2 regions of the Selenomonas sp. FOBRC9 genome follow, and region 2 is predicted to be linked to the other one. Evidence: riboswitches for the same ligand, from Rfam matches in the RefSeq annotation. Region 2 holds a riboswitch; the other holds the start of a gene.
The links. Region 2 has a riboswitch for molybdenum cofactor ahead of modA (molybdate ABC transporter substrate-binding protein). Riboswitches for the same ligand answer to the same signal wherever they lie in the genome.
Positions count from the first base shown of each region.

Region 1 (5,274 bases), on a different contig from region 2:
TTGTGTTGGCGATTATCTGCGCGGCCGCCCTTGTTGTTGTATTGGCACTCTTTGTTAAAAAGCGTCTCATCACACCGATCAGTGACGTCTGCGGCGTTTTGACCCGATTTGCAGATCTTGATCTCGATAAGGACAAGGGAGCGAAGGTGCGTACACATGCTTCTCGCAGCGATGAGATCGGCATGATGGTAACGGCGCTCTCACGTATGGCAAACAGTTTGCGAGAGATCATTGGAAAGATCAACGGTGCGTCTCAGTCCGTCGCCGCGACGAGCGAAGAGCTGACTGCGACTGCGCAGAACACCTCGCATTCGGCGGAGGAAGTGCGCAAAGGCATTCACGGCATCGCCGAGAGTGCGCGCGTACAGGTCAAGGATACGCAGGATGCCGTGGATCACACCAACGAGATTTTGCAGCTCCTCGAAGCCAACGACAAGGTCATGGAGGAGATGAACGAGGCGACCGCGAACATCGCGAAGCGCCAGACCGAGGGCGCGGAGATCTTGACCGATCTCCTCAAGAAGTCTGCCGAGACTTCCGATGCGACGCAGGAAGTCTCGCGCGTCGTCGAGGAGACGAATCAGAGCGCGGAGCGCATCGAAGAGGCGAGCGCGATGATCCAGTCCATCTCCGAGCAGACGAACCTCCTCGCGCTCAACGCGGCCATCGAGGCTGCGCGCGCGGGTGAAGCGGGACGCGGGTTTGCCGTCGTCGCCGAGGAGATCCGCAAACTCGCCGAGCAGTCGCGCGGCTTTACGGATGAGATCAGCGGCATCATCGGTGAGCTCAAGACCAAAGCGCAGCAGGCGGTCGATACCATGGAAGTCTCGAAGAAACTGGTTGAAGAGAGCAACGTCAACCTCGGACGCACACAGCGGCGCTTTGACATGATCGCAGAGGCAGTCGCAGGAGCGAACAGAGTCGTCACGAAGCTGAACGAGTCCTCCAAGCGCCTCAATGAGAAGAACCAAGCGATCGCCGCAGTCTCCGCGAAACTTATGGACATGGCGCACGAGAACGATGTCACGACTGACGAAGCTGAGGCATCCGTCGATACGCAGACGCAGGCGCTCGCCGACATCGCCGAGGCAAGCGAAAGCCTCGCACAGATCGCAACCGATCTGCAGAATGAGGTGGGGCGGTTTAACGTCTAAAAGGAAAGCAGCCATTTCATCAATAAAAAGGGCGGCACATCAACGTATATTTGTACCGATGTGCCGTCCTTTTGATGTAGTCGTTCATATATGGGGAAGGTGTGAAAAAAGTCATTGACACTTGTTAATTCTCTTTGATAAAATTAATTATAAATTGTAAAATAAACGAGTTCCGAGCAAAGATACCTACGGGGAGCACCTATGGTATCGCGCCTGAGCAATCTGCTCACAGGGGAACGGCGGAAACGCCGCGCCCTTCCGTACTGAAAAGGAAATCGGCAGCGACCGCTGTGACGGAGCATGAAACCGGCAGGGGAACTGTTTGCTGTGCCGACGGTACGGGAAACGGTTCTTTTTTATTATATGCGGTTCATAGCTGTAAAGAGAAAGGGAGATTGGTATGAATAAAAAGAGCGCGTATCGGTTGGCTCTTGCCGCAGCGGTTACGGCGGGACTGGGCTTTGCGTTCCTGCCTCAGGCGCAGGCGGCATCGACGGTTGAGCCGTATGAGACAGGCGACGTTGTTGTCGAGGCGGATGGGGTTGATAAGTATCTCGTCACGACGAATACCATCACGGCGGAGGAGATCAAGGATCGCGGCTATCGCGACCTCTCAGAGATCCTCTCGCAGGTGCCGGGGCTTTACATGGCACCTGCCGATAAGAACAGTAAGATGGTCCGTATCCGCGGTGCGGCAGCCGATCAGACGAAAGTCTATATTGACGGTGTACCGACATTCCCCCTTACGGGAATTGCATCTAATGCGGCAGCTGATCTTTCCACAATCCCCGCGGACAGCATCGCAAAGGTTGAGATCATCAAGGGACCCGGCCCTGTGCGATACGGTACGGACTATAAGGGCGGCGTAATCCTCGTTACAACGAAGGACGGTGAAGGCGCAGGAAGATTACACTTGCATCTTGGCGGCGGCTCACATCATGCTTATGATATGCGTATCGGCTACAGCGGCAGCGATAGGAACGTCAGCTACGCCGTGAATGTCTCGCGCCGCCATACGAATGGCTATCAGCCGAATGAAGAGAATACGAAAACCTATTTCGACGGAAAGATCAAGGTCAAGACGGCGGAAAAATCTACGCTGACACTCAGCGGCTACTATTCCAATATGGATGCCGAGATTGCCAATAATATTGATCCGGTGACAGGAGCGGTGCTCAATAACGGAACAAACTGGTCTGTTGCGGCAGGGAACGGCATCACGAGGCCGATGAAACAGAATAACAAAACACGGGATTGGCATTATGACGGCTTTAAGCAGTCGAATATTGCCCTTCAGTTCGAGAGCCGCCCGAGTGATAAGTGGCAGTATGATGTGCAGTATTATCATTTGGTTGATGATAATAATTTATGGGTGCGGAACCTGTTGACCAGAGAAGGCGGGAGTCTCACACACTTTACCGCAGGCGCACCTCAGTGGTATCGCAGCGGGTGGTTTTCGAAGGGAAACGGTATTGAGACCAATGCCTCCGCGGCACTTGGAGCAAAACATCAGCTCGGCTTTGGTGCGAAATATATAAAGATTGACTGGCATACGGACGAGAATAATACCGGTTACAGCGAGCGTGGTGCGGATAAGAGGCAAGCGTTCTATGTGGAGGATGCATGGAGTTTTGACGCACGTACCCGCATGACGCTGGGGCTCCGTTATGAGAGCGTAGCGCAGGATCACGCGAGTTCAAGTGAAACAAAACAAGAAAGTAAAGAACACGCAACTGACCCTGTGCTTAATATTACACACGATCTGACGAAGGATGATACTGTTCGATTTTCAGCCGGGCGTACGCATTTCTTTGTTCAGGCAAAGAGTGCAGCGACGAATATCCGTCAAGGCATTCCTATACCGAAACCGGAACGCAACCGAAACTATGAGATCGGCTGGAAGCATCGGTTCGGATCGCAGGCATCGCTCGATCTTTCTATATTCCGGACGGACGTAACGGATCGCATCACGCGCATTGTTCGGGGAGGTCCATACTACAATGTCGACCGGACGCGTATCCGTGGTCTGGAACTTGGCTATCGGCAAACCTTTAGCAGCCGTTGGCATGGTTTTGCCAACTATACATGGATGAAAGCTGAAGACATAACGGGCGGAAACACAACAGATGCGACGGGGCTGCCGAAACAGATGTTCAATCTTGGTGCGACCTATCGTATGGGCAAATGGCGCTCGACACTTTTGGGGCGCGCTGTCAGCGGGTGGACAAACGGCAGCGGCAGACCGAACAGCAAGGGATACCTCACAATGGATCTCGACCTGCGATATCGCCCGCAGACCGATTTAGAGTGCTTCCTACGCGTGAATAATATCTTTAATACGGACTACCAGGACAAGCTCTATCATGATGCACAGGGCGCAAACGTCATGCTTGGCGTCGAGATGGATTTCTAAGCATTTAGGTCACAAAAGAAACGCAATCCTATCGTTCCGTGGGGGACGAGGGATTGCGTTCTTTCGTAGCATGAAGTATCTTTAGTATATGAACATGGGGACATAGAAGCGCGGAATGGTACGCCGTCGTCTATCGAAGGAAGGAGAATTTATCCATCTGTCTCGATGTTGTTCAGCCGCCATGCATCGGGGGAGGGCGGCATAATATGGGGGATGTTTATGTTCTAATGTCAATGGGCAGCTCTTCAAAACGACGGCATACAATTTTGTACCATCTTGGATAAATGGTTCGATTCGCGTGCACCTAACATCGTGTGCAAACATCATGATATACGCGCGCCCCGTAGGGGCACGGCGGTGCCGTGCCCTTGGACAACATACGCACGCCATGCAATAGGACGAAAGCCGATACACATACACTTTACATGATAGGAGCAGGAGGAAAGCCGTGTCGTATGATCCCTCCGTACATCATCGCCGCAGCATTCGCATAAAAAGGATACGATTATACACAAAACGGCGCATATTTTATTACTGTATGCACCTACCGGCATCGTCCTTTGTTTGGAAAAATAAAACAGGGGGAAATGATATGCAACCCGTTTGGCGATATTGTGGTGGATGAATGGCTAAAGACCGGGCTTTTACGATCATATGTCCTGATAGACGAATGGGTTGTGATGCCAAATCACTTTCATGGGATATTGTTTTTGGATACGCAGCAACCACGTGCCGATAAGGAACATACCGGCAGAGTGGGAGAGCAGTTCGGTAAGCCGACAGTTGGTTCGTTGCCGACGATCGTACGCTCCTTTAAGGCGATTGTTACACGAGGTATCAATGAGCTTCGTGGAACAAACGGTGCCGTACTGTGGCAGGAAAATTATTATGAACGTGTGATTCGCCAAGAGGAGGAATATCAAAATATTGTCGCATACATTCGAAATAATCCTGTAAAATGGGAGGAGGATGAGCTGTATATCAGATAAACAATTGTATCGGGAACGCAAGTGTCGCGCCGTATCGGAGGAAGGGGGAACTTGGTCGTCTGCATTGATGTTGTTCAGCCGCGATACATTGGAGGAGGGCGCGGCAGCGCCGTGCCCCTACCGAGGCGGCATAAACGGGGGGCGATTCCATGTCAACCGATGGAAAGCGTAGAATAGTTCGATATATGAGAACATGTTGATTGAATGTGCGACAGATTCGTTCGCCTCGTTGTGTGCAAACATCACGATATACACGCGTCCTGTAGGGGCACGGCGCTGCCGTGCCCTCAAACTCTTTATGCGTGCCATGCAATAGAAACGAGAATGTATTGATACACGCTGCCCGCGTGTTATAAAAGCGTCCCCGGCGGCAACAGATCCGCCATCTTGCCGCAAGGGGAAATGCCCTGCCACGAGCTCCTGTGTACGAGATCGGCGGCAAGGGCAGGCTCGGTGACGGTGAATCCGGAGAGCGCATCCGCGCCGTAGTCAAAGAGGCACGGGTGCATGGGGACGGAGGGACCGACGATGACGGTCACCGCGTTTTGCGATAGTTCCAGCAGACGCGGCATGGTTTTGTTCGTAAAGGTCGCGCCTGTCATAAAGACGAAATCCTGCCGCGGGATGACGTACTCGGCAGCCTCGGCGGGATAATCTCCGTCGTGTGGATTTTGCTCGAGGATGGAGAGCTCGCAGATGGGCGACCATTCCTTTTCGA
Region 1 is NZ_ALJR01000012.1:142,982-148,255, forward strand. Features, by position in the region: gene HMPREF1147_RS03485 (methyl-accepting chemotaxis protein) at 1-1,154, shown strand, start outside; molybdenum cofactor riboswitch at 1,313-1,444, shown strand; gene HMPREF1147_RS03490 (TonB-dependent siderophore receptor) at 1,555-3,567, shown strand; gene HMPREF1147_RS03495 (transposase) at 4,098-4,556, shown strand; gene HMPREF1147_RS03500 (Rossmann-like domain-containing protein) at 4,907-5,274, opposite strand, start outside.
Region 1: it holds a riboswitch for molybdenum cofactor, as region 2 does, so the genes downstream of both, HMPREF1147_RS03490 (TonB-dependent siderophore receptor) here and modA (molybdate ABC transporter substrate-binding protein) in region 2, are expected to answer to the same signal.

Region 2 (5,274 bases):
CCCGCGATCTCCTCTGGATACGCGATTCGTTTTATGAAAACTACCGCGGCAAAGAGCTTGTCGTCGTCGGACATACTCCCACACAGTCCATGCCGCACGGCGGTAATGTGCCGCTTTTTCTCCCCAATAATATCATCGCCTGCGACACGGGGAGCTTTCTCCCCGGCGGACGCATCAGCTGTGTCGATGTCCGGCGGTATCTCAATCTCTGCGCACGCGGGGAAGCACCGTCCGCCGAGGAACTTGCTTCTTGTTATGTGCAGAGCAGTATGCTCAGAGTTGTAAGATAAAAACACAGGAAAAACGGCCGTACGAATGCATTTTGTGCTTTCGTACGGCCGTTTTTTGCGATCCCACTAATCCCGCAGCAGCATGAGATGTTCGGCGGGGAGGCGGAACGGGACGATGACGCCGAGGCTCAGCGGGTGCTCCGCCCAAATGGGTTTGTCCACTTCCCAGCGGATGCTCTTCATGTCCGAGGCGAATCGGAGCATGACGATGTAGGAGAATGTGCTCTCGATGATCTCGGTGACGGCGGCGGGGAATGTGTTCTCCGCGCCGGTTTCGGCGATGCTCATATGGTGCGCGCGGATGGCGACGGATCGGATGTCCTCTAGGTGATCTGCGGCCTCCTGCGGTACGGCGAGCGTGATGCCCCAGTCGGTCGCCGTGACGTGCGTTTCGTCCACGCGGCGGGCGGCAGAGATGTTCTTGCAGCCCGTGAGCGTGGTCGCGGCACGCGTGCTCGGATTCCGAAAGAGTTCGTGTTTGTCCATCGGTGGCGTAAGTTGTCCGCGGTCGACGGTTGCGATCTCGCGTGCGATGCGGAATGCCTCGTCACGGTCGTGGGTGACGAGGATTGCCGAGATGTCCTGCATGGCGAGGATCTCGCGCAGTGCCGTTTCGATCTGCCACTTGAGATGGGTGTCGAGAGCGGAGAGCGGCTCATCGAGGAGCAGCACGTCCGCGCCGCGTGCGAGAATGCGTGCAAAGGCGACGCGCTGCTGCTGTCCGCCCGAGAGCCCCGCAGGATAGGCATGCTCCAGCCCGTCGAGGGAGAAGCGTGCGACGTTTTCGGCAAAGACGCGCTCCTTTTCTTCCCGCGAACCATCGAGTGCGAAGATGATGTTCTCCCGCACGGTCATGTTCGGAAAGAGGGCGTAGTTCTGAAAGAGGTAGCCGACGCTGCGTGCCTGCGGCGGGAGGTTGATGTCCTTCGCACTGTCGTAGAGAGTGCGTCCGTTGAGCACGATCTGTCCGCGATCGGGCCGCTCGAGCCCCGCGATGCACTTGAGCGTCATGCTCTTGCCGCTGCCCGATGCGCCGAGGAGGACGAGGGTCGTGTCCGTGAGGGTAAAGTCCGCTGCAAGCGTGAAGTCACGCAGGCGTTTTTCGATGTTGACGATCAGCTCCATCAGCGCACCTCGCTCTTGAGATAGAGGTTCATGGCGCCGATAAAGACGAGTGAAAAGAGCGAGATGACGATCGCCCAGCGAAACGCGAGGTCGTAGTCGTTTGCCTGCACCGCCGCGTAGATCGCGGTCGACATCGTCTGCGTGTGCCGCGGGATGTTGCCGGCGAACATGATGGTCGCGCCGAACTCGCCGAGCGCACGGGCAAACGAGAGGACAAGCCCCGCGAGGATGCCGTGGCGCGCGTTCGGCAGGACGATGCGCCAAAAGATGCGCCAATTGCTGGCGCTGAGCGTTTGTGCCGCGTGGATCATGTTCCGGTCGATCGCTTCGAACGCGCCGCGCGCCGTGCGGTACATGAGCGGCAGGCTCACGATGACCGCCGCGATGACCGCCGCGCGCCATGTAAAGACGAGCGGCAAGTCAAGCGAGAGGAGGAAACTCCCGATGGCGCTGCGCTTTCCGAGAAAGAGCAGGAGGAAGAATCCGACGACGGTCGGCGGCAGGACGAGCGGGAGCGTGATGATCGCGTCGGCGGCGGTGCTCACAAAGCGGCTGCGAATCTGCAGAACGCCCCATGCGAGCGCGATGCCGACGAAGAATGTGATCACGGTCGCAAGTCCCGAGACCTGAAGCGATATGATGAGCGGTGAGAGCGTTTCGTCCGTCATTATTTCACGGTAAAGCCGTATTTCTTAAAGACTTCCTTCGCTGCATCCGATTGAATGAATGTGAGGAATTCTTTCGCGGCTTCCATATGCGGCGCATCCTTGAGGACGGCGGCAGGGTAGACGATGGGCTTATGCGTGTCGGCGGGGGCGACGGCGGCGACCTTTACCTTATCGGAGACGGCTGCATCCGTTGCGTAGACGACGCCGCAGTCCGCGTCGCCCGTCTCGACCCATGCGAGCACCTGACGGACGTCGGAGCCGTAGACGGCACGCTCTTTGACCTGATCGAGGATGCCGAGCTTCGTAAAGACCTCTTCGCTGTACTGTCCGACGGGGACGCCCTTCGGCTCGCCGAGCGCGATGTGCTTGACCGCGGGATCGAGCACTGCCTTAAAGTCGGGCAGGTTCAGCTTGCTGTCCTTCGCCGTGATGAGGACGACGTCGTTGATGAGGAGGTCGACGCGCGTGCCGCCCTCGAGGAGCTTCTTCTCATCGAGCGCGTTCATCTGCTTTTGTGCGGCGGAGACGAATACGTCGGCGGCGCCGCCGTTTTCGATCGCCTGCTGGAGGGCGCCGCTGCTGCCGAAGTTATAGACGAGCTTCACGTTCGCGTGATCTTTCTCGTACATCGTGGCGAGTTCCTTCATCGCGTCCGTGAGGCTCGCCGCGGCTGAGACCTGCAGCTCGACGTTTTCGGCGGCCTTTTTCGGCGCGTCGGCCGCCTTGTCGCCGCCGCAGCCTGCGGCGAGCAGTGCCGTCGAAGCGACGGCGACGGTCAGCATTTTCTTGATGTTCAGTTTCATTTGGTATGCTCCTTTACAAAAATAGGCAGGCATGGCGGTTTCCCCCCATACCCCGTGACGCGCGTGCGTCAGGCAGGCGCTCGTAGCCGTGCCGTAGAGCCGTCCTGCTCGGAGTTCCCCGTGGGGACTGTGGTCAGCGGATGAATGTGCCGCTCTTGCCGCCGGACTTGCGTTCGAGGCGGATGTCCGTGATCTCCATGCGCTTGTCGATCGCCTTGCACATGTCGTAGACGGTCAGCAGCGCGACGCTGACGGCGTGCAGGGCTTCCATCTCGACGCCCGTTTCGCCCGTGACCTTGACGGTCGCGGCGGCGCGGACGATCGGCTGCGGATCGCGCGTGAGCGTGAAGTCGACGGTGCATTTCGAGATGGGCAGCGGGTGGCAGAGCGGGATCGTGTCCGATGTGTGCTTTGCCGCCATGATGCCCGCGATGCGCGCGACGCCGAGGACGTCGCCCTTTGCCGCCGTGCCGTCCTCGATGGCGGCGTAGACCGCCTCGCTCACGCGGATGATGCCCGTCGCGAGGGCTTCGCGGTGCGTCGTTTCCTTGCCGCTCACGTCGACCATGACGGCGGCGCCGTGCTCGTCGAAATGCGTTAGATTCGGCATGATGCTCCTCCTTTCCGTTCTAATGTGTTCATCATATCCTAGTGGTGGGAGAAAATCAATGCCTTTTGTCACTTTCATGGAAAAGAAACACTGTGAGAGCCCGCTCAGAGGCAAAATTATTCTAGTTATTTTGCACGGTTGCTGTGAAAAAAGTCATAGAGAAAATTTATTTGATGTGCTATAATCAATAAAAAGAATGTATAAGTGAGAATGAGTTTTAACTAGATATTAATTTGAAACGAGTCGCTCTAGATTCGTTCGAACTGTGTATTATATTGCGGCATTTGTGCGAATAGGGGCGCGCGGATGCCGGCACCGACGGAACGGGGGGAGACTATGCGTGAGGTGCGTGTGCAGGATGCGGTCGGTATGACGCTTTGCCATGACATTACCGAGATTGTGCGCGGCAGGACGAAGGGCGCGCGGTTCCGCAAGGGCGATGTGATCCGGCTGGACGACATTCCCGTGCTCCTGCGGCTGGGCAAGGAGCATCTCTATGTGTGGGAAGAGAACGAGCGGATGCTGCACGAGAACGATGCGGCGGCGATCCTGCGCGATCTTTGTCAAAACGAGCACATGACGGCGAGCGAGCCGAAAGAGGGCAAGATCGAGCTGAAGGCGACGGTCGACGGCGTTTTTGAGCTCGACGAGGAGCGTCTTGACGCGGTGAACGACATCGACGACGTGATGATCGCGACGATCGCGCAGCATTACCCGGTGAAGGCGGGGGCAAAGCTCGCAGGGATGCGCGTCATCCCTCTTGTGATTGAAAAAGGAATTATGGAACAGGTACGCGTTGCGGCGGGCAATGAGCCGCTGCTGCGCCTTTTGCCATACAGAAAAATGAAAGTCGGCGTCGTGACGACAGGCTCCGAGGTGTTCCATGGGCGCATCAAGGATACGTTTACGCCCGTGCTTGACAGTAAGCTGCGCGCGTTCGGGCTGCGTGTGGACGAGCACCGTCTCTCGGACGACGGAACGGAGCACACGCGCGCGGCGATCGCGGAGCTGCTCGACATGGGGATGGACATGGTGCTCTGCACGGGCGGCATGAGCGTCGATCCCGACGACCGCACGCCCGCCGCGATCAAGGCGACGGGCGCGCGCATCGTGACCTACGGCGCACCCGTACTCCCGGGCGCGATGTTCATGCTCTCGTATTATGAAAAAGAGGGGCGGCAGGTGCCCATCATGGGACTGCCGGGCTGCGTGATGTACTCGCCCGCGACCATCTTTGACATCGTACTGCCGCGCGTTGTGGCAGGGAGCGAGTGGACGCGGCGTCAGATTCGCCGGCTCGGCATCGGCGGGCTGTGCATGGAGTGCAAGGTCTGTCACTATCCCGTCTGTCCGTTTGGAAAGTAGGCGCTGCAATGGAACTTTTGGAACTCGAGCACGCCGTTGAGGTGCTGCTCTCGTATGTAAAGACACCGCAGACCGAGCGTGTGCCGCTCATGGAGGCGGCGGGACGCACGGCGGCGGAGGACGTCTATGCGGCGATCTCCAATCCGCCGTTCGACCGCTCGCCGCTCGACGGCTATACCTTTGCCGCGGCGTGCGTCGCGGGGGCGACGGCGGAGCGCCCTGTGCGTCTGCGCGTCGTGGGCGAGGAGTGTGCGGGCGAGTTCTACGCGGGCACGGTCGGTGCGGGCGAGACTGTCCGCATCATGACGGGCGGCGCGATTCCTGCGGGCTGTGACTGCGTGATCCGACAGGAGGATGTAACGGAGGACGGGGACGCGATTCTCGTGCCGTTCCCCCTGCGCGCGCATGAGAAT
Region 2 is NZ_ALJR01000003.1:3,316-8,589, reverse strand. Features, by position in the region: gene HMPREF1147_RS00555 (metallophosphoesterase family protein) at 1-290, shown strand, start outside; gene HMPREF1147_RS00550 (sulfate/molybdate ABC transporter ATP-binding protein) at 357-1,415, opposite strand; gene modB (molybdate ABC transporter permease subunit) at 1,415-2,083, opposite strand; gene modA (molybdate ABC transporter substrate-binding protein) at 2,083-2,886, opposite strand; molybdenum cofactor riboswitch at 2,883-3,008, opposite strand; gene moaC (cyclic pyranopterin monophosphate synthase MoaC) at 3,020-3,496, opposite strand; gene HMPREF1147_RS00530 (molybdopterin-binding protein) at 3,833-4,861, shown strand; gene glp (gephyrin-like molybdotransferase Glp) at 4,870-5,274, shown strand, end outside.